DNA from 3 places in the Pseudoduganella sp. UC29_71 genome. Region 2 is predicted to be linked to each of the others. Evidence: riboswitches for the same ligand, from Rfam matches in the RefSeq annotation. Region 2 holds a riboswitch; each other region holds the start of a gene.
What was found. A riboswitch is a leader RNA that binds a small molecule or an ion and turns the genes downstream of it on or off. The one in region 2 is predicted to bind cobalamin.
Positions count from the first base shown of each region.

Region 1 (9,651 bases), 1.9 Mb from region 2:
GTGCTGGAAAAGGCCTTCTACCGCCTGCTGGGCACCCTGGTGGGCTGCGCCAGCGCGCTGCTGCTGGTGGCGGTGTTCCCGCAGCAGGCGCCGCTGATGTTCATCGGCCTGGCGCTGTGGATCGCGGCCTGCACCTGCGGCGCGGCCATGTACCGCAACCAGCAATCCTACAGCTTCGTATTGGCCGGCTACACCGCCGCCATGATCGCCATTCCGGCGCTGGACCATCCGGCGGCGGTGTTCTCGCTGGCCGTCACGCGCGTGGTGGAGGTGAGCCTGGGCGTGATCTGCGCCACCGTCGTGCATGACGCGCTGTTCCCGCGCCACCAGAGCGCACAGGTGATGCGCACGGTGCAGGCGCGCTACCTGCGCTTCCTGGACTTCTGCCGCGACGTGCTGGAGCACAAGGCGCCGCCAGCCGAAACCGAGCTGGCGCATTTGCGCTTCGCGGCCGACATCGCTGCGCTCGAGTCGGGCCGCGCCGCCGCGTTCTTCGAAGCCGCGCACGCGCGCGCCCACACCCGCCAGCTGCATGCCTTCAACAGCGCCTTCATGGCGGCGCTAACCACCTTCTACACGCTGCACCGCCTCACGCACCGCCTGCGCCAGGACGCCGCCTCGCCCGTGCCGGCGCTGATCGAGCCGCTGCTGGCCCAGCTGGCGGCCGCCTTGGCGCATGGCGAAGCGCTGCAAGGCCCGGCGCTGGATGAAATGCAGACCGCCCTGGCCGACGCCATCGCAGCCGCCCGCAGCGCTATTGCCCTCGCACCGGCACCGGCATCGGACGCGGGCAGCGGCAAGCCCGCCTCGCCGCACCGGATCGACTTCGAAACGGCCAGCGAGCTGCTGGAGCGCTTTGCGCGCCAGTTCGGCGAATTCGCGGCCATCTACCACGGCCTGGCGCAGCGCAAGCGCATGCAGGCCAGCGAGCCGCAAGCCTACACGCCAAAGACGCCGCCCGCCATCGTGCTGGCCAGCGGCTTCCGCGCCGCCACCGCGCTGCTCACCGTGGCCGGCGTGTGGTACTGGATGGCGTGGCCGTACGCCGTCAATGCGGTCCTGATGACCGCCATCTTCTGCGCGCTGGCCTCGTCCTCGCCGCGCCCCACGGCCATGATCAAGCAGGTGATGCAGGGCTTCCTGATCGCCTGGCCGCTGTCCTTCTTCACCGAATTCTTCCTCGTGATGCCCGGCGGCGGCTACCCCATGCTGGTGCTGGCGGCCGCGCCGCTGTTCGCAGCGGGCGCCTATGTGACCACCGATCCCAAGCGCGCGGGCATCGGTATCGGCATCACCTTGTTCAGCGCGCAGGTGATCGCGCCGCTGAACCTGGCGCACTACGACGTGGCCGCCTTCCTCAACACCACGCTGGCCATGCCGCTCGGCGTGGCGCTGGCATGGGCCATCTTCGCCGTGGTGCTGCCCGAGCACACCATGGGCCACAAGGACCACGTGGCCGCCGCGCTGTGGCGCGAAGCGCTGGCCACCTGCACTACGCCGCTGCGGCCCGCGCTGCCAAGGGCGTGGCTGCCGCAGGCATGGCGCCACGCCACGCCGCGTCTGGCCGCCGTGCGCCACCGCTTCGACAACCGTGTGCGCGACCTGCTGAGCCAACTGAACGCCGCCGCCGGCCCCGCGCCGAGCGAAGCCGCGCGCGCCGTGGTACGCCAGGGCCTGACCTTGCTGGAGCTGGGCCACTCGGTGCTCGAGCTGCGCGCGCTGATAGGCGATGCCGGGCGCAGCGAAGCCCGCAGTGCGCTGCAAGATTGCGTCGCCGCGCTGGCGGCCTACTTCAAGGCGCCCACCCAGGAGCGCTGCGCCACCGCAGTCGGCGCCGTGCTGCGTGCCGGGGCCGCCGTGCGCGCGGCCTTGCCGGAGGCCGAACTGGCCACCGCCCAACGCCCCGGTACCGCCGCGCCAGACCGCGCCGTCCGCCTGCGCAGCGCGCTGACGGACCTGCATTCCATTTACACCAGCCTGCTGGACCAGCTGCCGCAAACCAGCGCCAGCACCGGCAACAGCACCAGCCCCGGAGTCCGCCATGCCTCGTGAACTCGCCGTCTTCGGCATCCTGATCCCCACCCTGCTGCCCATCTTCCTGGCCAGCCTGCTGCTGCAAGGCGCGCTGGACTGGGCGCTGGGCCATGCGGGCCTGTACCGCCGCATGTGGCACCCGGCGCTGGTGCGCCTGTGCCTGCTGGTTTGCATCTTCAGCGCGCTGACGCTGGCCTTCTATTCCTAACTCTCCAAGTGACCATGACCGCCAAGATCTTCCGCTTCTTCATCACCGCCCTGCTGCTGTGCGGCGCCCTGTGGCTGGGCAAATCCGCCTGGGACCGCTACATGGAATCGGCCTGGACCCGCGATGGCCGCATCAAGGCCGACGTGGTCAACATCAGCGCCGACGTGGCCGGCACCGTCACCGACGTGCTGGTGAAGGACAACCAGCTGGTACAGCAAGGCGACGTGCTGTTCGTGATCGACAAGGCGCGCTACAGCGCCGCGCTGGCGCAGGCGAACGCGCTGCTGGCCGGCCAGCAGGTCGAGCGCGGCCGCCGCACCAAGGAAGCCCAGCGCCGCGCCGCACTGGACGACGCCGTCATTTCCACCGAGAACCGCGAAACCGCCAGCTTTGCCGCCGACAGCGCCGGCGCCCAGCTGCGCGCCGTGCAGGCCGCGCGCGAAGTGGCGCAGCTGAACCTGGAACGCACCGTGGTGCGCGCTCCCGTGTCCGGCTATGTGACCAACCTGAACGTGCACGCGGGCGACTTCGCCGCCGTCGGCGCGGCCAAGCTGGCCATCATCAACAGCGCCTCCTACTACGCGGTCGGGTACTTCGAGGAAACCAAGCTGCCATTGCTGAAGACCGGCGCGCCGGTGGAGCTGGGCCTGATGGGCGGCGGGGCCGTGCTGCATGGCCATATCGACAGCATCGCGCGCGGCATCACCGACCGCGACGCCGGCACCGGCCGCGAACTGCTGGCGGATGTGAATCCCACCTTCAACTGGGTACGGCTGGCGCAGCGGGTGCCGGTGCGCATCACGCTGGACGACGTGCCCAAAAACTTGACGCTGGTGGCGGGGACCACGTGCACGGTGAGCATACTCGGCGGGTTACGCGCCGCGGCGCTAACCCGCCCTACGCCGCCCCACGCCCCCGGCACGGCAGACCACGGACCACACCGTAGGGCGGGTTAGCGGGGCCAGCCCCGCGTAACCCGCCATGCCCGGGACGTAAAAAAACCCGCCGTAGCGGGTTGTTCTCATGGCGAGGTGTGCGTGAGCGCGTAGCCCACATGCTCCCACCAGTGATCGCGCGTGCGCACCGTCTTCATGCATTGCATGTCGGTTTCACCCTTGAACATGCGGTCCTCGCACTTCTTGCTGGCATACGCGTTGCGCTGATTCTCCGCATTGGCCAGCGCAATCATCAGCCATACCGAAAAGGCGACCACCACCAGCAGCAAGCTCCACGCAACATGGTTGACGTGCGTGCGCCAGAACAGCTTGTTCTCGTCCGGCGCCGACTCGCGGTACATCGCCATCACTTCTTTTTCGGTATCGCTCATGTCTTCCCGTCTTATTTCTTCGCGGCCTTGGCCACCAGGTAATCCATCACTTGCAGCGTTGCCTGCTGCGAAGCCTGCTCCGGCATGCCCGGACGGCCGGCCTGCGAAGGCGACGTGACGAAACGGCCATCGATCACGATGGTCGGCGCGCTGTCCACCTTGTAGGCGCTGATCACTTGCGCTGCACGCTTCATTTTAGTCTGCACGGCGAAGGAATTAAAGTATTCCAGGTATTTCGCCTTGTCGATGCCGTTCTTCACCAGGAAATCCGTCATCGCGTCATCCTTGTTCAGGCGGTTGCGGTCGACGTGGATGGCGCGGAAGATCTTGTTGTGCATTTCGTCCAGCTTGCCCATCGCTTCCAGCGTCAGGTAGGCGTGCGCCTGCGCGTCGTTCGGGCCGCCGGCCGGGAAGTGCACGCGGCGGAAGGCGATCTTGTCGCCCTGCTTGGCCACCCAGTCATGCAAAGAAGGCTCGAAGGCGTTGCAGTGGGGGCAGGAATACATGAAGAATTCAATGACTTCCACTTTCTTGCCGGTGTCGGTACGCACAGGCGAAGCCAGCGTGGTGTAGTCCACGCCTTCCTTCGGTTCAGCAGCGGAAGCGCCGGCTGCGGTGAACGACAGGGCGGCGGCGGCAATGATCAGGCGCAGAAATCGCATAGTGGTCCTTCTAGAGTAAGAGTGGCAAACGCCGCGAGATTACCATTTTTTTGCCCCTGCCATCAGGCCGGATAGCAAAAATCCCCGGCTGGCGGGGACTTTAAGCTGCAATTAAGGCCGGTCAAGCCCGGTCAAGCCCGCTTCAGAACTCGTAGCGTGCCGACAGCTTCAGCTGGCGGCCGTCCGAGGTGTAGATGCCGCCGCGGCACTGGAACGCCATGCCGTAGTAGTTCTTGTCGGTCAGGTTCAGGCCGGACAGCGCCACTTCCCAGGCGCCGAACTTGCGCGCGTAACGGGCGTCCAGCGTGGTGTAGGACGGGATGCGCGCGATGCAGCTGTTGTCAAAGTCGGAACCGAAGCGCTGGCTGTCCACCCACTGCGCGCCGATGTCGGCGGTCTGGCCATCGGCCGGGGTCCAGGTCAGGCGCGCGCTCAGCACGTTCTTCGGCACCAGCACCATTTCGCGGCCGGACATGGCGCCTTCGGTGAAGGTGGCTTTCACGCGCTGGTAGTGGCCGCTCAAGGTCCAGTCGCGCGCCAGCTCGGCGCTCGCGTCCAGCTCGAAGCCCTGGCGCTTGGTCGGCGCCAGGTTGGTGTTGGCGCCGAAGCCGAACGCGCCGGCGGTCGGATCGTAGAAGATCTCATTGCGCAGCTCGTGGCGGAACACGCGCGCCGACAGCTTGCCGCTGCCGTCGGTGTAGGTGGTGCCCAGCTCCAGGTCGTGCGAGGTCTGCGGCTGCAGCACGGTGTTCGGCACCGGCGTGTAACCGTTCTCGTCGGCGTTGGCGACGCGGTAGCTGTGGCCGATCTTGGCGTGCAGCGTGGCTTTCGGCGACAGCGCATAGCTGCCCTGCATGTCCCAGGCGTTCAGGCCCTGGGTCACGTCGTAATTGGCGGTGGCCCATGGCGCAGCGTCGGCGTTCTGCTTCTCGAACAGCTCGCGGCGCACGCCGGCGGCCAGGCGGAAGGCGTCCCACTTCACTTCGTCGCGCAGGTACAGCGCCTTCGATTTCTGCGTGGCCTTGACCGGCATGGCGCCCTTCTGGTCGCGGGTCCAGTCGATGAAGTCTATGCCGGCCACCGCCTCGTTCAGCACGCCGCCGAACTGGCCCAGCTTGCGCACGCGCGGCGAGAACTGGGTCTGCTTGCTTTCATAGTCCAGCGCGGCGGAGCCGGTGCCGAAGAAGTAGGTCGCCTCCAGCTCCTTGCGGCGGTGCGACAGCTCGGCGGCCAGGTCGTAGCCCGCCACCTTGGCTTCGATGAAGGCGGTGAAGCGGTCGCTGTCGAGCGAGCCGAAGTCATCCGGCGTGGACGCCTGGCGCGGGTTGGTGTCGAACTGCGCCTGGCTCAGCGAGCCGGCAAAGCGCGAATCCTGGCGCGTGCTGGACAGGCGCACGCCGGCGCGGCCATCCGGGAACGCCACTTGCGCGCCGGCGTTCACGCTGCGCGACTTGAATTTGTTGTTGTCGCGGTAGTTGTCGGTGTCCAGCGCGCCGCCGGACAGGTCGAAAGCCCAGCTGTCCGTGCTGTGCGTCATGGCCGCGCGGCCTTCGCGCAAGCCCAGCTGACCCGCTTCGCCGAACACCGAGCCGTGCGTGCCGGCCGTGCGCGCGCCGGGGCGCTTGGTGACGATCTGGATCACGCCGCCGGTGGCGCCGTCGCCGAACAGCACGCTGCTGCCGCCGCGCGTGATCTCGATGCGCTCGACCGAATCGACCGGGATGGTGGACAGGATGGCCGAGCTCAGCTCGTTTTCGGACAAGCGCACGCCGTCCAGCATCACCACCATGTTCTGGCTGCTGTTGGTGCCGAAGCCGCGCAGGTCCAGCGCGAAGTCCGGGCTGCCGTCCAGGCTCTGGTGGCCCAGCACGCCGCCGATCTTGCGGATGGCCTGGTTCACGTCGCTCACGCCGGAGCGGCGGATCTCGGCCGCGCTGATGACGGTGGCGCCGATGGGCAGCAGCGACGGGTCGCTGTCGAAGCGGGCGCCGGTGACGACCACCGGAGCCAGCGCTTGCGCGGCGGTTTGAGCGAAGGCCGGAGCGGCGAAGCAAAGAGCGACGGCAAGCGCCAGCGGTGCCGGCGTGCAGCGGGAATTCGAGTTGTTCATGTGTTCTTTACGCGTAGTGAGCATCCGCCTGCGTCCCCGCAGGGCGGATTCAACGGAAGGCTGTTCGCGCTTCCACCTGTCTGGCCGGTATCCGGGCTGGCAAGACGGGACGGGATCACCTTCCGGCGCAGGCAAGCCTGCACAGTGGTTGTCGATCCAGCCTGCCGCGCAATCGACAGCGCGGCGCTTGCGTACCGTTGCGGGGGCAGCACACCTTGGCCGCCGCGCTGCCGATGAGCGCTGGCTGCCTTGTGTTTCCCGTTTAACTGCATCCATGGGCATGGACGCGGGCACCAAAACGCCGCCATTATACTCCTGCCATCGCCCCGGCAATTTCGTTGGCAAAATATCATGTGCTTGGTTATAGTGGCGGGCATGAACGCACACCACTACCGCAAACTGGCCGCCGCCGCCGCGCTGGCCACGGCCGCCACGCTGGCAGCACTGGCGCTGGCGCAAGTCCAGGTCATCGCCATCCCCGAACCCTACACGGACACCGGCATCCCCTTTGCACCCGCGCAGGCGGCGGCAGTGGCCACGCCCAGCGCGCCGGCCGCCTGGGGCGGCCCGCGCACCGGCAGCGAGCCCACCCTGTCGGACCGCGTGGTGGACTACAAGATCGACGCCACGCTGGACCCGGTCAAGCACACCGTGGACGGCAAGCAGCAGCTCACCTGGCGCAACCGCAGCGCGCACCCGGTGCGCACGGTCTATCTGCACCTCTACCTGAACGCCTTCGAGCACGCCGGCACCACCTTCTTCACCGAGCACCGCGCCATGGGCGGCGGCATGTTCAGCGCCGATCCCAAGGACGGCGAGTGGGGCCACATCGACCTGCGCAGCGTGACGCAAGGCGGCGCCAAGGTGGAACAGTCCTTCGTCCAGCCCGACGGCGGCCCGGCCAGCGACCGCACCGTGGTGCGCTTGGACCTGCCGCAGCCGGTGGAAGCCGGCGCCAGCACCACGCTGGCCATCGACTTCCACAGCCAGCTGCCACGGCTGCTGGCGCGCAGCGGCTACTTCGGCAGCTTCCACCTGGTGGCGCAATGGTTCCCCAAGATCGGCGTGCTGGAACTGGCGGGCGAACGCGGCGCCACCAAGCCGCGCTGGAACGTGCACGAATACCACGCCGAGTCCGAGTTCTACGCCGACTTCGGCAGCTACGACGTGAAGCTCACCGCGCCCAAGGAGTACACGGTGGGCGCCACCGGCGAGCAGCAAGGCGCGCCGGTCGAGAAAGACGGCATGCTCACCCACCACTACGTGCAGGGCGACGTGCACGATTTCGCCTGGACCGCCGACAAACGCTACGCCGCCCCGCTCACCGCCAGCTGGAGCGGCGCGGGCAGCCCGCCCGTCAGCATCAAGGTGCTGTACACGCCGGAGTTCGCGGCCAGCGCCGCGCCGTCGCTGAAGGCGGCGCAGGACGCGCTCACCTATTACTCCAAAACCCTCGGCCCCTACCCCTACAAGACCCTGACCGTGGTGCTGCCGCCGCATAACGCCACCGCGGCGGCCGGCATGGAATACCCCACCTTCTACACCGCCGACAGCTACACCAAGGTAGAAAAAGGCTCGCTGGAAGAATTCGAGCTGGACCTGGTGAACATCCACGAATTCGGCCACGGCTACTTCTACGGCATCCTCGCCTCCAACGAATTCGAGGAACCGATGCTCGACGAAGGCCTGAACGAATACTGGAACATGCGCATGGCGCGCGAACGCGGGCAACAGATCCATCCCGCGCTGGCATGGATGCGCGCCATCGGCATCTCGCCGGCGTTCGACGGCTTCCACTTCGAAATGGGCGGCGCGGTGCGCGAAAATCCCGCCGACCCGGCCGGCCAGAACGCATACTCGCGCCTGCAAGGCATAGGCCCGGCCTACAACCGCAGCGCCATCCTGTTCCACGATCTGGAAGCGCAGCTGGGCAAGCAAGCCACCGAACAGGCCTTCAAGGAATACTACAAGCGCTGGCGCTTCCGCCACCCCAGCACCGCCGACCTGCGCGAAACGCTGGCCGAAGCGAGCGGCCAGCGCGCGCTGGTGGAACGCGTGTTCGCGCAGCAGGTCTACCGCACCGGCAAGGTGGACGACCGCGTGCAATCGGTCAGCAGCGAAGAAGTGCTGCCGCAGCCGGGCAGCAGCATCGTCAACGGCAAGCGCGTGGCGCTGACGCAGGAGCAGGTGGACAAGCAGATCGACGAAGCGCGCGAGAAATGGGACAAGGCCCATCCCGACGCCAAGCCCGGCACCGGCCCCTACCCCTTCCGCACCGAAGTGGTGGTACGCCGGCGCGGCGAAGCCGTGCCGCAAACGCTGCTGGTGCGCTTCGCCGACGGCAGCAGCGACACCGTCAAATGGGACCCGCAGAACGGCGAGCGCTGGCAGCGCTTCGTCTGGCAAAAGCCGGCCAAGGCCGTATCGGCCGAGCTGGACCCGGAACGCAAGCACCTGCTGGACACGAATAAACTCGACGACAGCCGCACGCTGAAGGCCGACAGCACCGCCTCGCGCCGCTGGACCTTCGACCTGGCCGCGCTCGCGCAAGCCCTCCTGACCCTGATCGCAACGATATGAAACTGACCGACACCTGCCTGTCCGCCGCGCGCGCCGCGCTGCAATGGCGCCTGCTGGCGCTGTGGACCATCGCCCTGCTGCTGCCCACGCTGGCGCTTACGCTGCCGTTCTGGAGCCAGCTCAGCGCCGCCTTCGACCACTCCGTGCACGCTGCCCAACTGGCGCAGCGGCTGGACCTGTCCAACATCGCCGACCTGATGGGCGAAACGCACCGCAATCAGCTCGCCATCCAGCTGGGCGCGGGCGTCGCGCTCGTGACCACGCTGCTGCTCTCGCCGCTGCTCACCGGCGCCGTCGCCACCGCCGCGCGCTTCAACGGCACGCCCGTGTTCCGCGAACTGTTCGCCGGCGCGGTGGCCGAGTATCCGCGCATGTTCCGCATGCTGCTATGGGCCGCCGTGCCACTGCTCGCCGCGCTGGGCGCCGGCAGCGGCCTGCAGCACCTCGCCAATCTGGACGCCGACAGCGCCATCACGCCCGCCGACGGCCAATACCTGCGCGGCGCGGCCGACGCCCTTGCCGCCCTGCTGCTCGCACTGGCCCTGGCCACGCTGGACGCCGGCCGCGCCGTGCTGGCGGCGGACCGCCGGCGCCGCTCCGCCGTCGTCGCCTGGTGGCACGGCCTGCGGCTGTTGGCGCGCCGCCCGGGCGATGTGGCCGGCAGCTACATCGCCATTACCCTGGCTGGCCTGGCTGTGGCCGCCGCACTGGGCCTGGCGCGCGTGCACCT
Region 1 covers NZ_CP170549.1:792,610-802,260, reverse strand. Annotated here, with positions in the region: gene ACFJI2_RS03585 (FUSC family protein) at 1-2,052, shown strand, start outside; gene ACFJI2_RS03580 (DUF1656 domain-containing protein) at 2,042-2,242, shown strand; gene ACFJI2_RS03575 (efflux RND transporter periplasmic adaptor subunit) at 2,257-3,198, shown strand; gene ACFJI2_RS03570 (hypothetical protein) at 3,264-3,569, opposite strand; gene ACFJI2_RS03565 (thiol:disulfide interchange protein DsbA/DsbL) at 3,581-4,231, opposite strand; gene ACFJI2_RS03560 (TonB-dependent receptor) at 4,374-6,341, opposite strand; cobalamin riboswitch at 6,406-6,654, opposite strand; gene ACFJI2_RS03555 (M1 family metallopeptidase) at 6,717-8,921, shown strand; gene ACFJI2_RS03550 (hypothetical protein) at 8,918-9,651, shown strand, end outside.
Region 1: linked by a shared signal. The riboswitch ahead of ACFJI2_RS03560 (TonB-dependent receptor) and the one ahead of ACFJI2_RS11695 (TonB-dependent receptor) in region 2 are both predicted to bind cobalamin.

Region 2 (9,651 bases):
CTGGGCGCCTGCGCCGTGCTGTACGTGGTGGTGTCGGCCATCATGACCGGCATCGTGCCGTACCAGAAATTCCTGGGCGTGGACCATCCGGTCACGCTGGCGCTGGAATACGCCGGCGAAAACTGGGTGGCGCGCTTCGTCAACCTGGGTGCCATCCTCGGCATGACCACCGTGATCCTGGTGATGGCCTACGGCCAGACCCGCATCATCTTCGCCATGTCGCGCGACGGCCTGCTGCCGAAGAAGCTGTCCGAAGTGCACCCCAAGCACCACACCCCGTTCTTCGCCACCTGGATGGTGGGCCTGATCTTCGGCGGCATCGCCGCGCTGGTGCCGCTGAACGTGCTGACCGAGCTGATCAACATTGGCACCCTGGCCGCCTTCTGCCTGGTGTCCATCGCCGTGATCGTGCTGCGCAAGAAGCGCCCGGACCTGCACCGCGCCTTCCGCTGCCCCGGCGTGCCGGTGATCCCGGCGCTGGCCGTGATCATGTGCCTGGCGCTGATGAGCTTCCTGGCCTGGTTCACCTGGGTGGCCTTCCTGATCTGGCTGGCCATCGGCCTGGTGGTGTATTTCGGCTATGCGCGCCACAACTCGGTGCTCAACAATGCGCCGCCGGCCGCCGTCCCTGCCAAATAGCAGAGCGCCGCATTTCCGGCAATGGCTTATGATGGCGCTTTAGTCAACATCAGCCGGAGCCGGACATGATAGAAGGAAAAACCCTGCGCAGCGACCTGCAACACCTGTCGCGCGCGCTCAGGACGCTGCACAAAGCCTTGCTGGACGTGGAAACACAGTACTTCGGCAACGTCGGCGGCGCCCTCGAGCACCTGCAGCTGGTCACCAGCCACCCGCATTTCGCGTGGCTGCAGAAACTGTCGGGCGTCATCAGCTCGCTGGACGAGTGCCTGGACGACGAGGAAGCCCTCGTCGTCGACCTCGAGCGCCGCTTCCGCGCCGAGGTCGAAGGACTGGTCGGCCCGCTGCCCGCCACCGACGAGGACTTCCGCCTGCGCTACAACGCCATGCTGCACGACTCCCCCGAGGTGGCCATGGCGCACGGCGCGCTGCGCAAGGTGCTGGCGCAGCTGCCGGCAGCCCCGCGCGACTGATCCCCTACGCCTGCTTCAGCTGCGCCGCCTCCAGCGGCAAGCGGCGCAGGCGTTTTCCTGTCGCCGCGAACACCGCGTTCGCCAGCGCCGGCGCCACCATGGCGCAGCCGATCTCGCCCACCCCGCCCGGCGCTTCCGCGCTCTTGATCAGATGCACCTCGATGGGCGGCACCTCGTTCATGCGCAGCACCGGATAGTCGTGGAAATTGCTCTGGGTGATGCGGCCGTTCTCCAGCGTCAGCTTGCCGTACAGGGCCGCCGTCAGCCCGTACACGCTGCCGCTCTCGATCTGCGCGATCACCCCGTCCGTATTGACGGCATGGCCGCAATCGATGGCCGACACCACGCGCTTCAGGCTCACCTGGCCCGACGCGTCCACCGCCGCCTCCACCACGCAAGCCGCGTAGCTGCCCCAAGCCACGGCCAGCGACAGCCCCATGCCGGTGCCCGGTGCCATGGGCTTGCCCCAGCCGGCCCGCTGCGCCGCCATCTCCAGCACCGCCAGCGCGCGTGGTTCCTTGCTCAGCACCGCGCGCCGGTAGGCCAGCGGGTCGGTCCTGGCGCCAGCCGCCAGCTCGTCCATGAAGCTCTCGATGACGAAGGTGTTGTGGGTCGGTCCCACGCCGCGCCAGAAGCCGGTCGGCACCGCCGTCTCCACCGGATGGTATTCCACCACCTTGTGCGCGAAGTCGTAAGGACTGGCGGCGGCGTCGATGGCGTCCGTGTCGATGCCGTCCTTCATCCACACCGGCGCGTAGCGCGCCTCGATGGCCGAGCCGGCAAAGCGGTGGCGGAAGCCCACCGGCTTGCCCTGCGCGTCCAGCGCCATGGCCAGCTCGTCGCGGTACAGCGGCCGGTACAGGTCGTGCTGCATGTCCTCCTCGCGGCTCCAGATCACCTTGACCGGGAAGCTGACCTGGCGCGCGATCAGCGCCGCCTGCACCACGTAGTCCACTTCCAGCCGGCGTCCGAAGCCCCCGCCCAGCAGGAAGTTATTGATGCGCACCGTGGCCGGGTCCACGTTGAGCGCCTTGGCCACGAAAGCCTGCGCGCGCCCCGCCGCCTGGGTGCCGGTCCAGATGTCCACGCCGTCCTTGCGCACGTGCGCGGTGCAGTTCATCGGCTCCATGGTGGCATGGGCCAGGAAAGGCATCACATAGGTCGCTTCCACCTGGCGCGCGCCCGACTCCACCAGCTTGGCGTAGCCGCCCTCGTTCAGCGCCATCAGGCCCTTGCCCTGCATGGCCGTTTCCAGCTGGCGCTCCCACTCCGCGCCGGAGAACTTCGCGTTCGGCCCCTCGTCCCAGGTGATGGCCAGCGCGGCGAGGCCCTTGCGCGCGGCGCCGGTATGGTCGGCGATAACGGCCACCGCGTCGTCCAGCTTGACCACCTTGCGCACGCCTTTCACCGCGCGCGCCTTGCGGTCGTCAACCCTGGCCAGCTTGCCGCCGAATACAGGGCAGGCTGCCACCGCAGCGACCTTCATGCCGGGCACCTGCGCGTCGATGCCGAACTTGGCCGTGCCGTTCACCTTGGCGGGAATGTCCAGCCGCCTGGCCGGCGTGCCGACCAGGCGGAACGCCGACGCGGGCTTAAGCGGCACCTCCTTGGGTGCCGGCATGGTGGCCGCCTTGGCCGCCAGTTCGCCGTAGGAGAGCTTGCGGCCGCTGGCCGGGTGCGTCACCGCGCCTTGCGCCGCCGTGCAGCTGCCCGGGTCCACGCCCCAGGTGGACGCGGCGGCCGACACCAGCATGATGCGCGCCGCCGCGCCGGCCTTGCGCATCGGCTCCCAGGCGCCGCGCACGCTGGCCGAGGCGCCTGTCAGCTGGGCGCCGAACAGCGGGTGCCCGTACAGTTTCTCGTCGGCAGGCGCGTGCTCGACGCGCACCGAAGCCAGGTCCACCTCCAGCTCCTCGGCCAGCAGCATGGGAATGGCGGTGTAGGCGCCCTGTCCCATTTCCACGAAGGGGCAGACCACGGTCACCGTGTTGTCGGCGCCGATGCGCAGATAGGCGTTGGGCGCGAACGCGGGAGGCGGCGCCATCCTGGCGGCGGCGCCGGCGGACGGCAGGTAGAACGACAGCACCAGCCCGCCCGCTGCTCCCAGGCCGGTCATGAGGAAGGCGCGCCGCGTGGCGGTGTGCAGATTAGGGGTATCCATGGCGTTCACCCTTGCTGCGCAGCGGCTTTGATGGCGGCGCGGATGCGGCCATAGGTGCCGCAGCGGCAGACATTGCCGGACATGGCCTGTTCAATGTCGCTGTCGCTGGGCTTGGGATTGGACGCCAGCAGCGCCGTGGCCGACATGATCTGGCCCGACTGGCAGTAGCCGCACTGCGGCACCTCGTGCGCCACCCAGGCTTCCTGGATGCGCTTGCCGGCCGGCGTGGCGCCGGCCGCCTCTATCGTGACGATCTTGCCCTTGCCGACGCTGCTGACCGGCGTGACGCAGGAGCGCACCGCCTGCCCGTTCAGGTGCACGGTGCAGGCGCCGCACAGCGCCATGCCGCAGCCGAACTTGGTGCCCGTCATCTGCCATACGTCGCGCAGCACCCACAGCAGCGGCGTGTCGCCCTCCACATCGGCGGTCCGGTTCTTGCCGTTTACGTTGATTACATAGCTCATCATCATCCCCCGGGGTTGTTGTTCGCATGCAAACAACATTATTAAACGCTTCCCCGGAGAACTAAAGCAATGTCGAGCTGTCTCTTACTTTTGGCGGAGGACTTATTGCGACGCCAGGGTTTCCGGCGCCCAGTGGAAGTACAGTTCGCGCGGGCTGTTGCCCACGGTTGCCGTGCGCACCTGTTCCCGCCCGCCGGTGCTGGCCGTGATGCGGTAGCTGCCGGGCGGCAGCTTGGCATAGACCATGGGACCGGCATCCGGCAGCTCCAGCACCGTGTTGCCCTTGCGGTCGCGCACGGTGAGCGCCACGCCGGCCCGCAGTTCGCCGTCCCGGTCCGCGAAAGTCAGCAGCAGGTTGTAGTGGCCGCGCTGCGCCTGCATGTCCTCGCGCTGCTCCGAACCGACGCCGCCGGAAATGTACTCCGGCTCCTGCGCATTTGCCCAGGCGCCGCCCAGCGCCAGCGCGCCGGCCAGCATGACGCGCGCCGCGTTTCGATACATGGTGGATTTCATCGCGTTCTCCTTGCCATCAATGATGGAAACAATGATGGCAACAGGCTAACGCCGCCCGCCGGACGGTTCTGTACGCTGGCCCGCACTACAGCCAGATTGCCAGAGCGGAATACGCGGTCAGGACGATGGTGACGCAGAACACTTTTTGCCAGAACCGGTCCGCCAGGAAGCGGCGCAGCAAGGCGCCGGCGCCGGCCCACACGGAAATGCAGGGCAGGTTCACCGCGCAGAACACCAAGCAAAAGACGGCGATCGCCAGCGACACCGGGGCCACCTGCGGCAGGAAGGCCGAACTGCCCGTGATGGCCATGATCCACGCTTTCGGATTGGCAAACTGGAACACCGCCGCGCCCATGAAGCCCAGGGGATGGTGCGTCTGTTCGGCCTCTCGGTCGAAATTCATGGCGCGCATCTGCCAGGCCAGGTACAGCAGATAGGCCGAGCCAGCCACCTTGAGCACCGTTTGCATGGCCGGCACCGCCATCACCAGCGTGCCCACGCCCGCCGCGCAGATCGCCAGCAACACACCGAAACCGACAGTGATGCCCAGCATATGCGGGATGGAGCGGCGGAAACCGAACCAGATCCCCGACGAGGCCAGCATGATGTTATCGGGACCGGGCGTGATGGACGACACGAACGCAAACGTCATCAGCGGGGCCAGCGGCAGCAGCAGTTCCATGGGATTCTCCTTGTCAAGAGTCCCATGCTAGCCCAGTTAACCAATACAGTACCGATACACTTACCCAGAAAGCCCACTAAACTGTGCTGGCTTCCCGGCCAGTACAAGACGCATCCCGCTCCTCATTGGCGGCGATCAAGCCCCAGCCCAGCTGGCGCCGGATTTCCGGCATCGACGGCGGCGGGCACTGCTGTGCCTGCCGTGCTTCCATATATTGCCGAATCTGTTCCTTGCTCGGCTGTTGCTGCTGTCCCATCTCCGTCTCCCATCTGCAAAACACGCAAACCTGCGGATTTCATCATAGGAGGCATGGCCATGTCTTACCAATTACTAATTTCGAATAAGCTATATCAAAATGGATATCTATCAAAACGCCGCCCGTAGCGAAAGCCGCCAGGAGCGCGGCTCGGCAGGATGGAAATGGGTGTCGCCCACGCCTGGCGCCGGTTCGCCGGGCAGGCGCGAATCGTAGTAATAGTCGATGTCGTTGATCTTGCGGCCGAACAGGTTGAACACGTCCAGCGACAGTTGCCAATGCCGGTCCAGGCGGTAGCTGGTGCGCAGGTAGGCGATGGCGCTGGAGGCCGAGCGCTGGCTGTTGTCCTCGATCAGCGGGCGCGGGCCGAAATAGCGCATCTGGAAGGCGCCGGACCACGGCCCCAGGCCGGTGACCGTGGCGCCGAAGGAAGCCACCTTGCCCACCGCGCCGGGAATGTAGTCGCCGGCCTCGTCGCGTTCCGTGTAGCGGGCGCGCGAATAGGCCAGGTCCAGGTCGAACAGGAGCCAGCTGTTGGCGATGTAATGGTTGTTCAGCTCCACGCCCGAGCGCTTGCTGCCGCGGCTGGCGCTGGTGTCGCCCGCATCGCCCGAGAACACCAGCTCGGAAGCGGAGCGCAAGCGCCACAAGGCCAGCGAGCTTTGCAGGCCGGGCACCAGTTCGGTGCGCAGGCCCAGCTCGGAGCCGCGCGTGCGCACCAGCGGCGTGACCGGCTCGGCCGGCTCGCGTTCTTTCGGGGTCAGGTGCACGGTGGTGCCACGCGCATCGTTGCTATGGAAGCCGGTGCCCGCGTTCAGGAAGAACTCGGTCCTGCTCCACGGCCCCAGCACCACGGCCAGCTTGGGCGAGGCAATGTGCGCATCGACCTTGCCTGCGTTCTCGGCGATGTTGCTGGCCACGTCGAAACGGTAGCTGTCGTAGCGCGCGCCGGCCACGGTGCGCAGCCAGCCGTTCCATTGGACGGTATTATCCAACCACAGGCCGGCGCTGCCTTCCTTCACGGCCGACTCGGTGATGGTGCGCAGTACCTGCTGCCGCGCGGTGCTGTACAGCGCCAGCGGCGAGATATCGTCGCGGCGCGCCTGCAGGCCGATGCGGTTGCTCATGTCGCGCTCGCCCAGTTTGCCGAACCAGGTCTGCGTCACATCGAAGCCGAGCATCTTGCGGCGTTCGGTCTGGCGCGACTGGTCGCCGTTGACCGGGTCGTCGAGGAAATAGGTGAAGTTGTTGTACAGCGTCAGGTCCGAACGCACCGCGTAGGCGCTGGCCTGCAGCTGGCTGTCCGCACTGCGCCTGTTCATGCCGAAGGACAGGCTGTAGCGGGCGGTCACGCCGCCGTCGCTGGCGTCCAGCGTGCCGTAGGGATCGAGCGCGCCGCTGTCCACGGCGCGCTGCGGGATCTGGCTGCTGGCGTGCCAGGCGCCCTTGTAGGCCATGGCCGTGACGCTGACCTGGTCCTCCTTCGGGCCGGCGCTGTAGCGCAGCACGCCGGCCTGCTTGCGGAACGCTTCCGGCACTTGCCACGGGCCGTTGTTGTGCGCCAGTTCCAGCGCGTACAGCAGCTTGCCGCCGGCCACCGGCGCCGAGTTCGCCACCAGGCCGCGCAGGTACTGGCCTTGGCCTGCTGTCAGCGTGGCCGTGCCGCCATCGAGCTTGTTGGCGATGGCCATGTGGGCGGCGCCGGCGGACGCGAAGTCGCCCTCGTCCGCATAATAGGTGCCCTTCTTGTAGCTGATGCGGTCCACCAGCTCGGGGATCAGGAAGTTCAGGTCCGTATAGCCCTGGCCGTGCGCATGGGTGCGCATATTGACCGGCATGCCGTCCACATAAGTGGCGAAGTCGGTGCCGTGGTCGAGATTGAAGCCGCGCAGGAAGTACTGGTTGGCCTTGCCGTCGCCGCTGTGCTGCGTGACGATCACGCCGGGCACGAACTCCAGCAGCTCGCCGGGGCGCAGCGCCGGGCGGTTGGCAATCAGCGCGGCGGTGACCACGCCCTGGCTGGCGGCATCCGAGGTGCCGACGCTGTTGTTGTAATGGCCCTGTACCTGCACGGCCGCGACCGGGGCTTCGATGGGAAAATCTGGCATGGAATGATCCTGCTGGGGTGCTGCGAATGGCAATCCTCCCCACTTCCCCGTAGGCGCGATTGCGTAAGAAAGCGCGCAGCCGCAAGCGGCACGCCTCCACCTGCCCTGGCCGGTATCCGGGCTCGCAAGACGGGCTGTCCGGCCTTCCCATGCGTGGGCACAGTGGCGTAGAGAGACAGCCTGCCGTCCATGACGGCGCTTGCTAACCGTTGCGGGGGCAGCACACCGGGCCGCTTGCGCAGCCTGTGTTTCCCGTTTAACTGCGGGCGAGATTTCGCGCGCGGGCACCAGAGCGGGCGCATTATACGTTTGCCAAGCTTGCCCAGTCCAGCGCCATGCGCGGGGCTAGTCCGGCGCCGGGGGCGCGCAATGGCTACGCGGCCCCGCGCCGGCGGCCGGGGCCGCGCGCCGGTACAGCCGCACCGCGCCGCCGCGCGCGGTGTACACCGGCGCATAGCCGGCCAGCGCCCGCAGCACCTCGGCGCGCAGCGGCGCGGGCGCGGATGGCAGCGCGCCCCACTGCAGTATGTAGTCCACGGCCTGTCCGCTGGCCCGTTCGTAGCCCGCGATGTCCACCCGCGCCACGGCCGTCCCCTCCTGCTGGGGCAGCCAGTGGAACAGCAGCGCCTGGGTATCCTGCCCGGGCTTGAACTGCACCGGGTAGACCTGCAAGCGCGCCAGATAGTTGAACAGCGCCACGCGGTCGCCGTGCAGCTCCAGGCGCGTGGCGGCGTGGAAGAAGGGGCGGTACTTGGGCGGCAGGGCCATGCCGGACGCCCAGGCGCCGCCGTCGTCCAGCAGCAGCGGCAGCACCGTGCAGTGCCGTCCCACCAGCCGCTCGACTTCCAGCATGGGCGCCAGCTGCTGCTTGATGCGCTGCTGGCGCCAGGTACCGCCGGCGAGCAGCGCCAGCGACACCGCGATCGCCAGCGCCGCCAGCGCGTTGCGCACGCGCCGCCGCAGCCGCAGGCAAGCCATGCAAAGCAAGCCTGCAAAATACGGGAACATCTGCATGCGGCGGTAGTGAGTCCAGCCGCCGCCTGCGGTATCAGGAAAAGCCAGCGCCAAGGCCAGCAAGGCAGCAAACAACAGCAGCGCCGCGCGTGCCCGCCCATTCACGGGGAACCTTGCCGGCGCCAGCGCGGACCGGCCCGCCGGCGCAGCCAGTGCGGCCAGCGCAGCCAGAACGGCCAATACCGCCACGCTGCCCAGGATGGCGGCGGCAAGCAGGGGCACGAGGTAGCGGTCGAGCGGGGTGTGCTGCAGATTCAGCGGCGACAGGATGGCAAAGCTCTTGAGCCGCTGGTCCAGCGGCGCGCCGAACGCGAACCCGGTACCGGCAGCGTCCGGCGCGCCGCCCATGGCGAGCAGCGCCAGCGGCAGCGGCGACATCAGCACCGCAGCATGCCTGGCGTGCCGCCGCACGGCCTCCTCCGCATCCGCGCCCGGCTCACGCCAGGCGGCGGCAAAGCTCAGCGCCGTCAATACGCCGGTGGCCACCATGGCCGCCAGAAATCCAGCCGCGTGCGAGAAGTATGTGAAATATAGGGCGGCGATGGGTGCCGCCGCGCGCGCGGCGCCGGGCCGCTTCTGCATCCACATCAGCGCCGCAATGCTCACCAGGAAACCCGTCACCGACAGGCAATAGTTGTACAGCCCCAGGAAAAACAGCTGGTGCAGCGCGAGCGGAAAGGCAAACAACGCGACCCACTGCTGCCTGCGCTGAAATTGGCCCAGCACGAGTGCCATGCCGGCCACCGGCCCCAGCAGGCAAGCAAGCTGGACCAGCGCTTCGGCCAGTTCCGGCCGCATCCCCTTCAGCAGCAGCACGGCGAGCCCGTATACGGCCAAGTTGGGATGCAGCGCGCCATTGGCCCGGTAGTGCTGCGCCTGCAGGACACCCGAGTCCAGTCCGCCGCCCAGCAAGCGCGCGAAGCTCATGTGCACCGGCCCGTCGTTGGTGGCGAACGGCAGCACAGACAGTACCGCCGCCGCGTACAGCGCGCCGAGCAGCCACATCGCCCACCGCCACGATGCCCATCGCCTGGTCCCCATGTTCCTCATGTGCCCGCCAAGTTTGCAATTTATGCAATATGAACAATTTAGCACATAGGCCGCAGTATGCCAGTATCGGAGCGATATCCGATCAGTGAATATCAGGCATCGATATTTGCAATTGGATTTATATGTTGCGCTGCACTATCATGACTACATCGCAATCCACAGCAGGAGAAGCACCATGAATTTCTCGTCTTACACCCCGTACGGCATCAGCCAAGCCACCAACAGCCCATCGCCATCCGACGTGCGCCGCTGGACCCGCTTCCTGAAAGCCAAGCTGCGCAAGATCATCGA
Region 2 covers NZ_CP170549.1:2,666,602-2,676,252, forward strand. Annotated here, with positions in the region: gene ACFJI2_RS11660 (amino acid permease) at 1-639, shown strand, start outside; gene ACFJI2_RS11665 (hypothetical protein) at 705-1,112, shown strand; gene ACFJI2_RS11670 (molybdopterin cofactor-binding domain-containing protein) at 1,117-3,273, opposite strand; gene ACFJI2_RS11675 ((2Fe-2S)-binding protein) at 3,279-3,737, opposite strand; gene ACFJI2_RS11680 (carboxypeptidase regulatory-like domain-containing protein) at 3,840-4,250, opposite strand; gene ACFJI2_RS11685 (LysE family translocator) at 4,336-4,932, opposite strand; gene ACFJI2_RS11690 (hypothetical protein) at 5,009-5,188, opposite strand; gene ACFJI2_RS11695 (TonB-dependent receptor) at 5,299-7,296, opposite strand; cobalamin riboswitch at 7,386-7,603, opposite strand; gene ACFJI2_RS11700 (hypothetical protein) at 7,642-9,315, opposite strand; gene ACFJI2_RS11705 (hypothetical protein) at 9,536-9,651, shown strand, end outside.

Region 3 (9,651 bases), 3.0 Mb from region 2:
GCAGCGCCGAGACAAAGAACAGCCCCTTGCGCAGCGCACCGACATTGATGCCCAGCGTGACGGCCGCTTCGGCGTGCAGCGCCATCACATTGATGGCGCGGGCGCTGCGCAGCGCGAACACCGTTGCGCCTGCCAGCACGATCCACGGTATCCAGCGCATCGGCGCGCCGGCCAGGTCGCCGATCAGCCAGAACACCATGGTGCGCAACCGGCTTTCAGGAGCGATGGACAGCATTAGCGTGATCAGCGCCGTGCAGGCCGCCGTCAGGATCACACCGGTCAGCAGCAACAGGGCAGTGCCGCCTTCGGCTGCCGAACCGCTGCGCATGTCGCGCCGCGCCAGGAAGTACAGCATCATGGACACGGCCACCGCGCCGCCGAACGCCGCCGCATCCACCACCCAGGCCGCGCACATGAACATCATCGCCGCCAGCGCGCCCACCGCCGCGCCGGAAGAAATGCCCAGCACGTAGGGGTCGGCCAGCGGATTGCGCAGCAGGGCTTGCATCATCACGCCCGCCAGCGACAGCGCCGCGCCGGTGACGAAGGCGGTCAGCGCGCGGCTGCCGCGCAGGTCGAGCAGAGTCGCGGCCAGGCTGTCGGCCTTGCCGTTCCACAGGTCGCCCAGCGCGCCGGGTATCTCGGACAGCGGAATGTACACCGAGCCGGTCACGCCGGAGAACAGCAGGCTGCCGATAACAAACAGCAGCAGCCCGCCGGTGATGGCGGTCGCTCGCGTGCGCAGGTTGCGGGAGTGTGGATGCATGGTGCTTGGTTGTACCCTTATTTAATACCGTAGCGTACGGCGGCAAAGAACTTGGCGCCCGGCGTGGCGTAGTTGCGCGCCACTTCGTAGTTTTTGTCGGCCACGTTGTTCCAGCGCGCCAGCACGGACCAGTCACGCGCGAACTGCCAGGTGGCGTACAGGTTCAGCAGGCTGTAGCCGCCCAGGCGGTTCTTGTTGGCGGCGTCGTCGAAGCGGCTGCCGGACACTTGCAGCTCGGCGCCGGCGGCCAGCGCGCCTGCGGCGTATTCTACGCTGGCGCTGCCGTGTTTTTTCGAGCGGCGCGCCAGCGATTTGCCGGTGGTCTCGTCTTTCGGGTCCTGCCAGTCCGCGTTGGCGGCCACGGTGAAGGCACCGATGCGGCGGCTGCCGTTGAGCGACACGCCTTCCAGCATGGCGTGGTTCACATTGTAGGCGCAGCTGCCTTTGCGGGCCGGGTCCGGGCATGGCGTGGTGGTCACCAGCATGTCGGTCAGCTTGTTGCGGTAGATGCTGGCGCCGAATTCGTTCACGCCGTCGTCGTACTGCAGGCCTGCCTCGGCGTTGCGGCCCTGCTCTGGCTTGTTGTTTTCGTAGCCGAAGCCGGGGTAGTACAGCTCGTTGAAGGTGGGGGCGCGGAAGCTGGTGCCGAAGCTGGCGCTGGCGCGCAGCGCGCTGCTGAAGCGGTAGCCGTAGCCTGCCGATCCGGTGGTCTTGGTGCCGTATTGCGAGCTGTCGTCCGCGCGCAGGCCGAAGGTGGCCAGGTGCGCGCCGCGCTTCAGGCTGTAGGCGCCGGCATAGGAATCGGTCTTGCGCACTTTGCCCAGCGCCGGCGTGGTGCCGGAGACGACTTTCTCTTCGCGGTGGCCGAGCAGCACTTGCAGCGTATCCTCGCCGAGACGGAAATCATTCTGCCAGGTGGCGTCGGTCTGCTTGCTCTCGATGCGGCTGTAGGCGCTGGCCACGCCGGTGTCGGAGATCGATTTGTCTTCCGCCTTCGCCAGCTGCACGGTGCTGTACCAGTTGTCCATCACCCGGTTCTTGCTGAACACGCCCAGGTTGGCCAGCTTGGTCTGGCTGCGCGTGTCGTAGCGGCTGGTGCCGCTGTCGAACTGGCCATCGGTGCGGCTGTTCAGGAACACCAAGCCGACATCGTGGCCCTTGGCCAGTTCATAGCCGAACTGGCCGGAGGTGCTGGTGCGCTCGTAGCCGTCGTCGTCCGCGTTGTAGCTGCTGCTGCCGGGTTTGGTGGACGAGAAGCCGTCCGACTTTTCGCGGCCGGCGCTGATGGCGTAGCTGAAGCTGTTATCGCCCGCGCTGGCGCCGAAGATGCTGGCGTCATATTTGCGGGTGTTGTCGCTGCCCGCGCCGACCGAGGCGGCCACGGACTGTGGACCTGCGCCCTTTTTGGTGAAGATCTGCACCACGCCGCCGATGGCGTCGGCGCCGTACAGGGTGCTCATCGGGCCGTAGACGATTTCAATGCGCTCAATGGCTTGCAGCGGAATGGCCGACCAGCTGGCCGTGCCCGACGTGATGGAGCCGATGCGCACGCCATCCACCAGCACCACGGTCTGGTTGGCGTTGGCGCCGCGCAGGAATACGCTGGAGTTGGTGCCCGGGCCGCCGTTGCGGGCGATCTCGATGCCGCGCTGGCGCTGCAGCAGGTCGGTGATGGAACCGGCGCCGGAGCGGGCGATGTCTTCCGCGCCCAGGGTCACGATGTCGCTCAGCACGTCGCGCTGCAGTTGCGGCGAGCGGGTGGCGGTGACGATCACGCTGTCGGTTGCGGTGGTCTGGGCGAAGGAAGGCGCGGCCATAGCCATGGCCAGCGACGTGAGGGCCGCGTGCCGGATTACAGGAAAGCTCATAGTAGTTCTTTGTATAGTATGCAACCAGCCTACTTCCCCGTGGGCTGGATTGAACAGATGCGCGCGGCGCATCCACCTGCTTTGGCCGGTATCCGGGCTCGCAAGTTGAACTGCCTTACCTTCCCATGCTGAGCACAGTGGTTTGCGGAGGCAGCTTGTCGCCGGGGGCGACACTTGTTTACCGTTGCGGGGGCAGCACACGTTGGCCGTTTTCCTGGTGGAGGGCGGCTTCGTGTTTCCCGTTTAACTGCGCGCATGGGCATGCGCGCGGGCACCAAAACCCCGCCATTATACGGACTTCAGGCCACGGCTTCCAGAATGACAGTCTCGCCGTAGGCGATCTTGTGGGGCGCGGCGGCGGCGCGCAGTGCGATGTCATGCAGCGGCAGGCCGGCCTGCAGGCCCGCTTCCAGTGCCACCAGCAGGCGTATCGTGCCCGCATGGCAGATGATGGCGGCAGCGCGCGGGCTGGGCGCCTGCCCGCCATGGCGGCGCAGCAGGTCCGCGCGGAAGGCGGCTACGCGTGCAGCCACCTGGAGCACGTTTTCGCCGCCGCCGGGCCGGTAATCCACCAGGCCGGCAGCCCAGGCATCCACTTCCGCGCGCGGGATGTCGCCCCAGCTGCGCAGCTCCCAGGAACCGAAATCCATCTCGGCCAGGCGCGCGTCGAGCGCGTGGGCGCCGAGGCGGCCGGCCAGTACGGCGCAGCGCTGCAAGGGACTGGAGTAGAGCGGCGTGCCGGACGGGATGCTGGCGCTGGCCAGCAGTTCAGCATGCACGCGTTCGATGTCGTCCGGCGCGGCGGGCAGGTCGCTGCTGCCGTAGCAGACGCCCGGCGCGACCAGCGGCTGTGGATGGCGGACCAGGATCAGGCGCACGGGCCGCTCCCGGGGCAGCGCCGCGTAGCCGGCCGTGCAGCCTGCGCCGGCGTCAACACCGCTGGCCCGGCCGCCATGCTCACGCCTGCCACGCGCCGTGGCCCAGGCCGGCCAGCACGCACAGGTAGATCAGCACTTCGGCCAGCTGCTGCACCGCGCCCAGGCAGTCGCCGGTATAGCCGCCGATGCGGCGCGCGAATTTGCGGCCCAGCCAGATGGCTGCGGCCAGCGCAGCCAGCACCGCGGCGCAGATGGCCAGCCACGGCAACCATCCCATGGCGCCCAGCAGCACCGCAGGCAGGGCCGTGCACAGGCAGGCGATAAAGAACTCCGCGCCGCTCATCTCTTGCGCCATGGGCTTGGCCTTGCCTTCGGCGCGCGCATACTCCATGCGCCAGATCAGCGAGGTAGCGGCCAGGCGCGACAGCGGATGCGCCAGCAACAGCGCGGCGACCGCCACGGCGGGCGGCAGCAATGTCAGCGCCGTGCACTTCACCGCCAGCAGGCAGATGGTGCCGATCGCGCCATAGGCGCCGATGCGCGAATCCTTCATGATTTCCAGCACGCGCTCGCGCGTCATGCCGCCGCCGAAGCCGTCGCACATGTCGGCGAAGCCGTCTTCATGGAAGGCGCCGGTAGCATAGATGCCGGCCGCCGTCGACAACAGCACGGCCACCGGCGCGGGGAAGACCCACGCCGCCGCCGCGTACACCGCCGCTGCGATGCCCGCTACCACCAGCCCCACCAGCGGGAAGTAGCGCGACGCGTGGTGCAGCCACGCGGGATCGAATCCCACCCAGCGTGGGATGGGCAGCCGCGTAAAGAACTGCAGCGCGATGAAGAACAGTCTCAACTGGTGCATGGCGGTCCGGCGCTTACTCGGACTTCTCGCTGACCTGGGCGGACTCGAAGGTCGCCATCTGGTTCACGAAATTCACCGCTGCGTGCAGCAGCGGCAGGGCCAGCGCGCTGCCGGTGCCTTCGCCCAGGCGCAGCCCGAGGTTCAGCAGCGGGCGCGCGCCCAGCTCGGCCAGCATCAGGTTGTGGCCGCTCTCGTCCGAGCAATGCGCGAACACGCAGTAATCGAGGATGGCCGGCTGCAGGCGCGCCGCCACCAGCAGCGCGCTGGTGACAATGAAGCCGTCGATCAGCAGCACCTTGCGCAGCTCGGCCGCTTTCAGCATGGCGCCCGCCATCATGGCGATCTCGAAACCGCCAAAGGTCGCCAGCACGTCCAGCGGCGCGGTGGCGCCCGCATGTTTCTCAACGGCCGCCTCGATCACGCGCTGTTTGTGCAGCACGCCGTCGGCCGACAGGCCGGTGCCCGCGCCCACGCATTGCGCCACCGGGATGCCGGTCAGCTTGTGCATCAGCGCGGCGGCAGCGGTCGTGTTCCCGATACCCATTTCGCCGAAGCCCACCACGTTACCCGGCAAGTCCGCCGCCAGCGCGGCACCATGCGCCAGCGCGGCATCGCACTGTGCCGTCGTCATCGCCGGTTCCTGCGCGAAGTTGCGGGTGCCGTGCGCCACCTTGCGGTCATGCAGGCCGTCGCGCGCGCCGAAGTCGTGGTTCACGCCGGCGTCCACCACGTGCAGCGCGCAGCCCATCTGGCGGGCGAACACATTGATGGCCGCGCCCTTGGCCAGGAAATTCTCCACCATCTGCCAGGTCACGTCCTGCGGATAGGCTGACACGCCTTCCGCCACCACGCCGTGATCGCCCGCGAATACCAGGATCGCCGGGCCTACTATGGAGAGTGCCGTCGTGTCCTGGATCAGGCCGATCTGTTTGGCCAGCGCCTCCAGCACGCCCAGGCTGCCGAGCGGCTTGGTCTTGTTGTTGACGGCGCGTTCCAGCGCAGCGGACAGTTCGGCATTGGCGGTAGGGGCAATAAGCATGGCAGTTCTATAGATAGAGAAGGAAACGAGCTGCGATGGTACAGCTTGCCCTTGCGGAACGCGAGGGCCTTTGCTATAGTTCTGTCCCCGCGCTGCTGAGCACAGCTTGCAGCGCAGGAGAGGTGGAAAAACAGGGGTTGACGGATTTAACGAAAAGCCCCATAATCTTGCCTCTCTGCTGCTGAACAAAACGCTTCAGCTACAACGCAGAATTCTTTAAAAATTTACAATCGATAAGTGTGGGCGTTTGATGATGAGGCCCGCAGCGCAAGCTGTGAAACTCAAATTATTAAACGCTCAACGAAAAACAAACGTGACCATCGAGAGATGGAATCGTCAGTTATTTTGAAGAGCGACCAAGTCAGCAATGACTTTAAACAGAGATTGAACTGAAGAGTTTGATCCTGGCTCAGATTGAACGCTGGCGGCATGCTTTACACATGCAAGTCGAACGGTAACAGGGAGCTTGCTCCGCTGACGAGTGGCGAACGGGTGAGTAATATATCGGAACGTACCCAAGAGTGGGGGATAACGTAGCGAAAGTTACGCTAATACCGCATACGATCCAAGGATGAAAGCAGGGGACCGCAAGGCCTTGTGCTCCTGGAGCGGCCGATATCTGATTAGCTAGTTGGTAGGGTAAAGGCCTACCAAGGCATCGATCAGTAGCTGGTCTGAGAGGACGACCAGCCACACTGGAACTGAGACACGGTCCAGACTCCTACGGGAGGCAGCAGTGGGGAATTTTGGACAATGGGCGCAAGCCTGATCCAGCAATGCCGCGTGAGTGAAGAAGGCCTTCGGGTTGTAAAGCTCTTTTGTCAGGGAAGAAACGGGCGTGGCTAATATCCATGTCTAATGACGGTACCTGAAGAATAAGCACCGGCTAACTACGTGCCAGCAGCCGCGGTAATACGTAGGGTGCAAGCGTTAATCGGAATTACTGGGCGTAAAGCGTGCGCAGGCGGTTTTGTAAGTCTGTCGTGAAATCCCCGGGCTCAACCTGGGAATGGCGATGGAGACTGCAAGGCTAGAATCTGGCAGAGGGGGGTAGAATTCCACGTGTAGCAGTGAAATGCGTAGAGATGTGGAGGAACACCGATGGCGAAGGCAGCCCCCTGGGTCAAGATTGACGCTCATGCACGAAAGCGTGGGGAGCAAACAGGATTAGATACCCTGGTAGTCCACGCCCTAAACGATGTCTACTAGTTGTCGGGTCTTAATTGACTTGGTAACGCAGCTAACGCGTGAAGTAGACCGCCTGGGGAGTACGGTCGCAAGATTAAAACTCAAAGGAATTGACGGGGACCCGCACAAGCGGTGGATGATGTGGATTAATTCGATGCAACGCGAAAAACCTTACCTACCCTTGACATGGAAGGAATCCCCGAGAGATTGGGGAGTGCCCGAAAGGGAACCTTCACACAGGTGCTGCATGGCTGTCGTCAGCTCGTGTCGTGAGATGTTGGGTTAAGTCCCGCAACGAGCGCAACCCTTGTCATTAGTTGCTACGAAAGGGCACTCTAATGAGACTGCCGGTGACAAACCGGAGGAAGGTGGGGATGACGTCAAGTCCTCATGGCCCTTATGGGTAGGGCTTCACACGTCATACAATGGTACATACAGAGGGCCGCCAACCCGCGAGGGGGAGCTAATCCCAGAAAGTGTATCGTAGTCCGGATTGTAGTCTGCAACTCGACTGCATGAAGTTGGAATCGCTAGTAATCGCGGATCAGCATGTCGCGGTGAATACGTTCCCGGGTCTTGTACACACCGCCCGTCACACCATGGGAGCGGGTTTTACCAGAAGTAGGTAGCTTAACCGCAAGGAGGGCGCTTACCACGGTAGGATTCGTGACTGGGGTGAAGTCGTAACAAGGTAGCCGTATCGGAAGGTGCGGCTGGATCACCTCCTTTCTAGAGTAGGCACCACGCCAAGCGCTCACACTTATCGATTGTTCCGTTCTTTAACAATTTGGAAGAAGTAAAGATTTATTGAGTGTGCAGATAAAACTGCATATTCAGGGTAGTAGATAAATCATCAAACACAGTAGTAAATGCTTGATACCGATAGCCGTCAAGGTTATAGGGACAAGTGAATAAGTGCACATGGTGGATGCCTTGGCGATTACAGGCGATGAAGGACGTAGAAGTCTGCGATAAGCCTCGGGGAGCTGACAAACAAGCTTTGATCCGAGGATTTCCGAATGGGGAAACCCGGCCTTATAGGTCATTGCATGCTGAATACATAGGCATGCAAAGCGAACGCGGCGAACTGAAACATCTAAGTAGCTGCAGGAAAATAAATCAACCGAGATTCCCAAAGTAGTGGCGAGCGAAATGGGATGAGCCTGCATGATTTAGCATGACGCATAGTGGAACGCTCTGGAAATGGCGGCCATAGCGGGTGATAGCCCCGTACACGAAATGCGATGTGTGGAACTAAGTATGCGACAAGTAGGGCGGGACACGAGAAATCCTGTCTGAAGATGGGGGGACCATCCTCCAAGGCTAAATACTCGTAATCGACCGATAGTGAACCAGTACCGTGAGGGAAAGGCGAAAAGAACCCCGGGAGGGGAGTGAAATAGATCCTGAAACCGTGTGCATACAAACAGTAGGAGCGGACTTGTTCCGTGACTGCGTACCTTTTGTATAATGGGTCAGCGACTTACATTCAGTGGCAAGGTTAACCAGATTGGGGAGCCGTAGAGAAATCGAGTCCGAACAGGGCGCCAGTCGCTGGGTGTAGACCCGAAACCAAGTGATCTACCCATGGCCAGGTTGAAGGTGCGGTAACACGCACTGGAGGACCGAACCCACTAATGTTGAAAAATTAGGGGATGAGCTGTGGGTAGGGGTGAAAGGCTAAACAAACTTGGAAATAGCTGGTTCTCTCCGAAAACTATTTAGGTAGTGCCTCAAGTATCACCATCGGGGGTAGAGCACTGTTATGGCTAGGGGGTCATCGCGACTTACCAAACCATTGCAAACTCCGAATACCGATGAGTGCGAGCTTGGGAGACAGACGTCGGGTGCTAACGTCCGGCGTCAAGAGGGAAACAACCCAGACCGCCAGCTAAGGTCCCAAAGATTGGCTAAGTGGAAAACGAAGTGGGAAGGCTAAAACAGTCAGGATGTTGGCTTAGAAGCAGCCATCATTTAAAGAAAGCGTAATAGCTCACTGATCGAGTCGTCCTGCGCGGAAGATGTAACGGGGCTAAGCCAGTCACCGAAGCTGCGGATATCCGCAAGGATATGGTAGGAGAGCGTTCTGTAAGCCTGCGAAGGTGTCTTGTAAAGGATGCTGGAGGTATCAGAAGTGCGAATGCTGACATGAGTAGCGATAATGGGGGTGAAAAGCCCCCACGCCGTAAGCCCAAGGTTTCCTGTTCAACGTTCATCGGAGCAGGGTGAGTCGGCCCCTAAGGCGAGGCAGAGATGCGTAGCTGATGGGAAGCAGGTTAATATTCCTGCACCGTCGTATGATGCGATGGGGGGACGGATCGCGGAAGGTTGTCTGACTGTTGGAATAGTCAGTTTCTGCTTCATAGAAGGTGCTTAGGCAAATCCGGGCACGTAATTCAAGGGAGCGGGACGAGCGGACTTGTCCGCGTAGCAATCGGAAGTGGTTCCAAGAAAAGCCTCTAAGCTTCAGTCATACGAGACCGTACCGCAAACCGACACAGGTGGGCGAGATGAGTATTCTAAGGCGCTTGAGAGAACTCGGGAGAAGGAACTCGGCAAATTGGTACCGTAACTTCGGGAAAAGGTACGCCCCGGTAGCTTGGCTGATTTACTTCAGTAGGGCGAAAGGGTTGCAATAAACTGGTGGCTGCGACTGTTTAATAAAAACACAGCACTCTGCAAACACGAAAGTGGACGTATAGGGTGTGACGCCTGCCCGGTGCTGGAAGATTAAATGATGGGGTGCAAGCTCTTGATTGAAGTCCCAGTAAACGGCGGCCGTAACTATAACGGTCCTAAGGTAGCGAAATTCCTTGTCGGGTAAGTTCCGACCTGCACGAATGGCGTAACGATGGCCACACTGTCTCCTCCCGAGACTCAGCGAAGTTGAAGTGTTTGTGATGATGCAATCTACCCGCGGCTAGACGGAAAGACCCCATGAACCTTTACTGTAGCTTTGCATTGGACTTTGAACCAATCTGTGTAGGATAGGTGGGAGGCTTTGAAGCGGGGACGCCAGTTCTCGTGGAGCCAACCTTGAAATACCACCC
Region 3 covers NZ_CP170549.1:5,660,119-5,669,769, reverse strand. Annotated here, with positions in the region: gene ACFJI2_RS25230 (FecCD family ABC transporter permease) at 1-766, opposite strand, end outside; gene ACFJI2_RS25225 (TonB-dependent receptor domain-containing protein) at 784-2,634, opposite strand; cobalamin riboswitch at 2,700-2,928, opposite strand; gene ACFJI2_RS25220 (histidine phosphatase family protein) at 2,934-3,512, opposite strand; gene ACFJI2_RS25215 (adenosylcobinamide-GDP ribazoletransferase) at 3,592-4,374, opposite strand; gene cobT (nicotinate-nucleotide--dimethylbenzimidazole phosphoribosyltransferase) at 4,388-5,413, opposite strand; rRNA gene ACFJI2_RS25205 (16S ribosomal RNA) at 5,800-7,330, shown strand; rRNA gene ACFJI2_RS25200 (23S ribosomal RNA) at 7,503-9,651, shown strand, end outside.
Region 3: linked by a shared signal. The riboswitch ahead of ACFJI2_RS25225 (TonB-dependent receptor domain-containing protein) and the one ahead of ACFJI2_RS11695 (TonB-dependent receptor) in region 2 are both predicted to bind cobalamin.